2 regions of the Geodermatophilus sp. SYSU D01186 genome follow, and region 1 is predicted to be linked to the other one. Evidence: predicted binding sites of a transcription regulator. Region 1 holds the regulator's gene; the other holds the start of a gene.
The links. The regulator LexA, encoded in region 1, represses DNA repair genes until DNA is damaged. The targets are predictions, from matches to a motif close to TCGAACANNTGTTCGA.
Positions count from the first base shown of each region.

Region 2: a site for LexA is predicted at 2,165-2,180, ahead of ruvC (crossover junction endodeoxyribonuclease RuvC). Genes of this name have one in related genera too.

Region 1 covers NZ_JBJGYW010000018.1:49,822-53,221, forward strand. Annotated here, with positions in the region: gene ACI784_RS14605 (phosphatase PAP2 family protein) at 1-557, shown strand, start outside; gene ACI784_RS14610 (hypothetical protein) at 601-1,593, shown strand; gene lexA (transcriptional repressor LexA) at 1,703-2,452, opposite strand; gene ACI784_RS14620 (LysM peptidoglycan-binding domain-containing protein) at 3,203-3,349, shown strand.
Region 2 covers NZ_JBJGYW010000035.1:16,384-19,783, forward strand. Annotated here, with positions in the region: gene ruvB (Holliday junction branch migration DNA helicase RuvB) at 1-902, opposite strand, end outside; gene ruvA (Holliday junction branch migration protein RuvA) at 899-1,537, opposite strand; gene ruvC (crossover junction endodeoxyribonuclease RuvC) at 1,578-2,144, opposite strand; gene ACI784_RS21035 (YebC/PmpR family DNA-binding transcriptional regulator) at 2,370-3,122, opposite strand; gene pdxT (pyridoxal 5'-phosphate synthase glutaminase subunit PdxT) at 3,119-3,400, opposite strand, start outside.

The DNA of each region.
Region 1 (3,400 bases):
TCTCCGAGACGGTGAGCGCCTGGGACCTCAAGGACTCCGCCGCCTACTGGCCGGTCTGGGCGGTCACCCAGCTCGGCGGCCGCGGGTTCATCCTCATCGTCCTGGCCGGCCTCGTCGCCCACCTCGTGGTGCGCCGGCGCACCGTCGTCCCGCTGCTGCGCGTGCTGGTCGCCCTCGCCCTGCTCACGGTCGTCGTCTACGGCTTCAAGTACGGGACCGGCCGCACCGCACCGGCCTACCCGGGGTCGTTCTTCTACCGGGACGGCGCGTCCTATCCCTCCGGCCACGTCGCCAACGCCGTCCTCATGTGGGGTGTGGCCCGCTGGCAGGCCGTCGAGTTCCGGCTCGCCCCCGCCGTCCAGCGGACCTTCCGGCTGCTCAGCGTCGCCGGTCCCGTGGCGACCGGGGTGGCGATGGTCTCGCTGGACTTCCACTGGGTCACCGACGCCGTCGTGGGAGCGGCGGTCGGCATCCTGCTGTTGGGCGTGGTTCACGGGCTGGACGCAGTCGTGCTGTCACGCTGGGTGGGTGCCCGAGCTGGCCGGCCGTCCGTGTAGCGGTGCCGGAGGGCGACGTCTGGCAGCAGGGGCAGCCCTCGCGGTGACGCTCGTCCTCGGTACCGCCCTGCCGGCGTCCGCCGAGGACGCCGCGGCGCCGGGCCCGTCGACGCAGTGCCAGATCACCGACCCGCGACTGCCGGAGTTGTCCGGCCTGGTCGTGGTCGGTGACCGGATGCTCGCCATCAACGACGGCGGCGACCAGCTCGACGTGTACGTCCTGGACGCCACCTGCCGGGTGCTCACGGTGCGCAGCGCGGCGGTGGACCCCTACGACCCCGAGGACCTCGCCCTCGCCGCCGACGGCACGGTCTGGCTGGCCGACACCGGCGACAACCAGGGCACCCGCGACACCGTGGCCCTGCTCGCGTTGCGGCCCGACGGCAGCACCGCGGTCTACCGGCTCAGCTATCCCGAGGGAGCCCGGGACGTCGAGGCGCTCCTGCTGGCTCCCGACGGCATGCCCTACCTCGTCTCCAAGGAGGTGCTGGGCGCGAGCAAGGTGTACCGCCCGGTGACCGCACTGGTCGAGTCGGGGACGGTGGCGCTCACCGAGGTGGGCGGCGTGGAGTTCACGCTCACCGGGACCACCGGTGGGCCGGTCGGCCGCGCAGGTCAGCTCATGGTCACCGGGGGAGCGGTGTCGGCCGACGGGAGCCACGTGGCGCTGCGGACGTACACCGACGCCTACGTGTGGCCCCTGTCGGGCTCCGACGTCGCCGGCGCCCTCGCGGGGGAGCCGGTGCGGATGGCGCTGCCCGACGCGCCCCAGGGGGAGGCGATCAGCTTCACCGCGGACGGCAGCGGGGTCCTCGTGGCGGGCGAGGGGGTGCCCGGCGACGTGACCGTCGTGCCGATCGCGGCCGAGCAGGCCGCCGGCGGTCCGGCTACGGCGTCGGAGTCGTCGAGCGGCCCCCTGCCGGGCCTGCTGACCGCCTCCGACGGCGGCATCCCGCTGGTGCCGGCCGCACTGGTCGCCGCCCTGGTGGCCACCGCTGTCGTGTGGGTGGGCGGGAAGCTGCGCCGCCGCACCTGAGCCGTATCCGGGGGCGCTCCACTGCGGCCGGGCAGACCGCGCGCGAGGACGGGGCACGGCTCCCGTGGGCCGGTCCGCCAGGACCGTCAGGCCCCGGCGGACCGAGGGATCACACCCGGCGCAGCACCGTGACGACGCGGCCGAGGATGGTGGCGTCGTCGCCGGGGATGGGCTCGTACGCCGGGTTGTGCGGCAGCAGCCACACGTGCCCGTCGCGGCGCTTGTAGGTCTTCACCGTCGCCTCGCCGTCGAGCATCGCGGCGACGATCTCGCCGTTCTCGGCGGTCGGCTGCTGGCGCACGACGACCCAGTCGCCGTCACAGATGGCCGCCTCCACCATCGAGTCACCGGCGACCTTGAGCATGAACAGTGTGCCCTCGCCGACCAGTTCGCGGGGCAGGGGGAACACGTCCTCCACCGCCTGCTCGGCCAGGACCGGGCCACCGGCGGCGATCCGCCCGACCAGCGGCACGTACGTCGGGGCCGGGGTCTCGTCGGACCCGGCGGCGGCCGGCTGCGGGACCTCCACGGCGGTGTCACCGGGCAGGCGGACGTCGAGAGCCCGGGGCCGGTTCGGGTCGCGGCGCAGCCAGCCCTTCTTCTGCAGCACGGTCAGCTGGTGGGCGACCGAGGAGGCGGAGGAGAGCCCGACGGCCTCACCGATCTCGCGCACCGAGGGCGGGTAGCCGCGGCGCTCGATGGAGTCGCGGATGACCTCGAGCACGCGCCGCTGACGCTGGGTCAGGCCGTCGCCGGCCTCGCCCCGGTCGGGGAACGTGCGCACGGCTGCCGTCCCGGTGGTCGCCGGCGGGGCCGGCGTCCTCCGGCGGCTCCCCGACGTCCCACTCTTCTCCGCCACCGTCGCCTCCTCGCCGGCTGCCCATGCAGCGCGTCTCGTCCTTCCGGACCGACCGTAGCGCGCCGGACGCGCCCGATCAAACACGTGTTCGAAGTGGGGGCGGGGTGGTGTGGCTTTCGTCGGAGCCATCCGGTAGACATCGAACAGACGTTCGGATCGAACACGCGTTCGACGGTCCGGGGCTCGGCGAGAGGAGTGGTCGTGACAGGCGTGCAGCGTGCGGTGCTGGAGTTCGACGACGCGGTTCAGGTGCCGTGGCGGCCCCGTCTGCGGGCAGTCCCGTCCCCCCGCGAGCCGGGCTCCCCGCGGCGGGCAGTCGTGTCCCCGGCCCCGTCGCGGGCCGGAACGGCGCGGCCGGCGACCGGGTCCCCGCGACCGGCCACGTCTGCTCGGCCGGCGAGCGGGTCGGCGCGACCAGCCGCACCGGCTCGGCCGGCGAGCGGGTCGGCGCGATCGGCCGTGGCCGGGGGCGTCCGGCCCCGCGCGGCGGGTACCGGCCGCCTGGGCGTGCCGGGGCCGGCGCGACCCGCGCCGACGGGCGTGACCCCGTCGCCGTCGAGTCGTCCGGTGCGGGGTGGGTGTGGCCGTGCGGAGCGGCCGGCGCGCACCGGTCTGCGACTGACCCGGCGGGCCCGCCGCCTGTCGGTGGTCCTGGCGCTCGGTGTCGGGCTGGCCCTGGGATCCTGGCTCGCACCCCTGCTGGGCGGGGGGTCGAACGACCTCCGGCTCGCGGGTGAGCGCAGTGTCGTCGTGCAGTCGGGGCAGACCGTGTGGTCCATCGCCACCGACGTCGCGGGTGACGACCAGGACGTCCGCGCCGTTGTCGACGCGATCGAGGAACTGAACGACCTCGACGGCGCCGTGGTCATCCCTGGTCAGGTCCTGCGACTGCCCTGAGTGAGCAGCTCCGCCGGGCGGCCCTGGGCCCCGGCGCCCGGGGTGGACCGG
Region 2 (3,400 bases), on a different contig from region 1:
GCCAGCGTGGCGACGCCGACCGGGCCACCGCCGAAGCGCATGACCAGCGCCTCCAGGACGGCGCGGTCGAGCCGGTCCAGGCCGAGGTGGTCGACGTCGTAGAGGGCCAGCGCGGCCTGGGCGACGTCGCGGGTCACCCGCCCGTCGGCCCGGACCTCGGCGTAGTCGCGCACCCGGCGCAGCAGCCGGTTGGCGATCCGGGGCGTGCCGCGGGAGCGCCCGGCGATCTCCGCCGACCCCGCCTCGGTCAGCTCGACGCCGAGCAGCGAGGCGCTGCGGGCCAGCACCTGCTGCAGCTCGGCCGGCTCGTAGAACTCCATCTGCCCGACGAACCCGAACCGGTCGCGCAGGGGGCCGGTGAGCAGACCGGCCCGGGTGGTGGCCCCGACCAGGGTGAACGGGTTGATCTCCAGCGGGATGGCGGTCGCGCCGGGCCCCTTGCCGACGACGACGTCGACTCGGAAGTCCTCCATCGCCATGTAGAGCAGTTCCTCGGCCGGCCGGGCGATCCGGTGGATCTCGTCGATGAACAGGACGTCGCCGGGTGCGAGGTTGGACAGCATGGCCGCCAGGTCACCGGAGCGCTCGATGGCCGGCCCGCTGGTGATCTTCACCGACGTGCCGAGCTCGGAGCCGATGATCAGCGCCAGGCTGGTCTTGCCGAGCCCGGGCGGGCCGGACAGCAGCACGTGGTCCGGCGGCCGGCCGCGCCGCTTCGCGCCCTCCAGGACCAGGTCGAGCTGGCGGGCCACCTTGGGCTGGCCGATGAAGTCGGCCAGCGAGTGCGGCCGCAGCGCGGACTCGACGACCCGCTCCTCGTCACCGGCCTCCGCCGTCACCGGCTCGTACCGGCCGGCCCCCGCGTCTGCGGCCGACAGCGGCCGGTCGAACGGCCCGCTCACGGCCGGCCCAGCATCCGCAGCGCCTGGCGCAGCAGGACGGCGACCTCGACCGACCCGGTGGCCACGATCTGCTCATCGGCGATCGGCGCCAGCGCGGCGACGGCGCCGTCGGCCTCCTTGCTGGTCCAGCCCAGCCCCACGAGGGCGGAGGCGAGCTGGTCCCGCCACGGCGCGACCGGGGTGACCGGGGGCAGCCCGACGGCCGCCGGCCCGTCCAGCTGGGTGTCGGTCGTGGTGGCACCCAGCCGGTCGCGGAGCTCGAGGATCAGCCGCTCGGCGCCCTTCTTGCCGATGCCGGGCACCTGCATGAGCGCCTTGACGTCGGCCATCGAGACCGCGCGGCGCACCTCGCGCGGCGGGTGGATCGCCAGCACCGCCTGGGCCAGCCGCGGCCCCACGCCGTTGGCGGTCTGCAGCAGCTCGAACAGCTGCCGCTCGTCGTCGTCGGCGAAGCCGTAGAGGGTGAGGCTGTCCTCCCGGACCACCAGGCTGGTCGACAGCCGGGCGCTCTCCCCCACCTGCAGCCGGGCGATGGTGCCCGGCGTGCACTGCACCGCCAGGCCGATGCCGCCGACCTCGACCACGGCGCCGTCGGGCGAGACCGCCGCGACGCGGCCGCTCACACTGGCGATCACTGCGCTCCTCCCGTCGTGGCGGGGCCGCTCCCCTGACCGGTCACCGTGAGACCCCCGTCCACCGCGGCAGGGTCGTGGACCGCACCGGGGCGCCGATGCCACCGGCCAGCGCCGCCACCCGCAGCCGCTGCTGCGCCGGGCCCCGCCAGACGTGGCAGACGGCCAGGGCCAGCGCGTCGGCGGCGTCGGCGGGCTTCGGCGCGGACGCCAGGCCCAGCACGCGGGTGACCATCAGGGTGACCTGCTCCTTGTCGGCGCGGCCGCTGCCGGAGATCGCGGCCTTGACCTCGCTGGGGGTGTGCCAGGCGACGGGGCGGTCGGCCTGGGCCGCGGCCAGCGCGGCGACGCCGGCCGCCTGCGCCGTGCCCGTGGCGGTGCCCTTGTTGTTCTGGGTGAACACCCGCTCGATGGCCACGACGTCGGGCCGGTGCTCGCGCAGCAGCGCCGTCACCGCGGTGTGCAGCTCGAGCAGCCGCAGCTCGAGGTCGAGCTCAGCGGCGGTGCGGACGACGCCCACGCCGACCGCGACCGGCCGCGCGCCGGGCCGCCCGTCGACCACACCCCACCCGCACCGGGTGAGGCCCGGGTCGATGCCGAGCACCCGCATGGAGCCCCTCCTGCCGTTGACCGAACTGGTGTTCGACCCACGCTAACCGCCCCCACCGACGGGGAGCCAGGCAACACGCGGTCCAGCCGACGCCGATGGCGATCCGCGGCGCCGCCCGGGGTCCGGCCGGCGCAGCAGCGCGACCAGGTCGGCACGGGCGACCGCGCGGACCAGCGCGCCGGGACCCGCGCGGGACAGGGCGGGACCAGAGGGGACGACGAGTCGTCAGCCGACCCGCTCGAGGACCTCGTCGGAGACGTCGTAGTTGGCGTAGACGTTCTGCACGTCGTCGCAGTCCTCGAGGGCGTCGATGAGGCGGAAGACCTTGCCGGCCGCCTCCTCGTCGAGCTCGACGGTCACGCTCGGCACGAAGCCGGCCTCGGCGGAGTCGTAGTCGATGCCGGCGTCCTGCAGGGCGGTGCGGACGGCGACCAGGTCGGTGGGCTCGCTGACCACCTCGAACGAGTCGCCCTGGTCCCGGACCTCCTCGGCGCCGGCGTCGAGCACGGCCATGAGCACGGTGTCCTCGTCGACGGTGTCGGTCTTCGGCACCACCACGACGCCCTTGCGGGAGAAGAGGTAGGCGACCGAGCCCGGGTCGGCCATCGACCCGCCGTTGCGGGTCATGGCCGTGCGCACCTCCATCGCCGACCGGTTCTTGTTGTCGGTGAGGCACTCGACCAGGACGGCGACACCGCCGGCGGCGTAGCCCTCGTAGGTGATGCCCTGGTAGTCCACGCCGCCGGCCTCCAGGCCCGCACCGCGCTTGACCGCCCGGTCGATGTTGTCGTTGGGCACCGAGCTCTTCTTCGCCTTCTGGATGGCGTCGAACAGCGTCGGGTTGCCGGCGGGGTCACCGCCACCGGTGCGGGCGGCGACCTCGATGTTCTTGATCAGCTTGGCGAAGAGCTTGCCGCGCTTGGCGTCGATGCCGGCCTTCTTGTGCTTCGTCGTCGCCCACTTGGAATGGCCGCTCACGACATACCCCTCTCGTCCCCGGCGTCCGCGCCGGCCTGCTGGGCCAGGTGACGGCGGACGATGTCGACGAACAGCGCGTGCACCCGGCGGTCCCCGGTCAGTTCGGGGTGGAAGCTGGTGGCCACCAGGTTCCCCTGGCGGACCGCGACGATCCTACCGTCGGCCTCACCACCGACGACCCGCCCGAGCACCTGCACCCCCGGCCCGGCCTCCTCGACCCACGGCGCCCGGATGAACACCGCGTGCACCGGTCCTCCGGTCAGTCCCTCGAGGGCGAC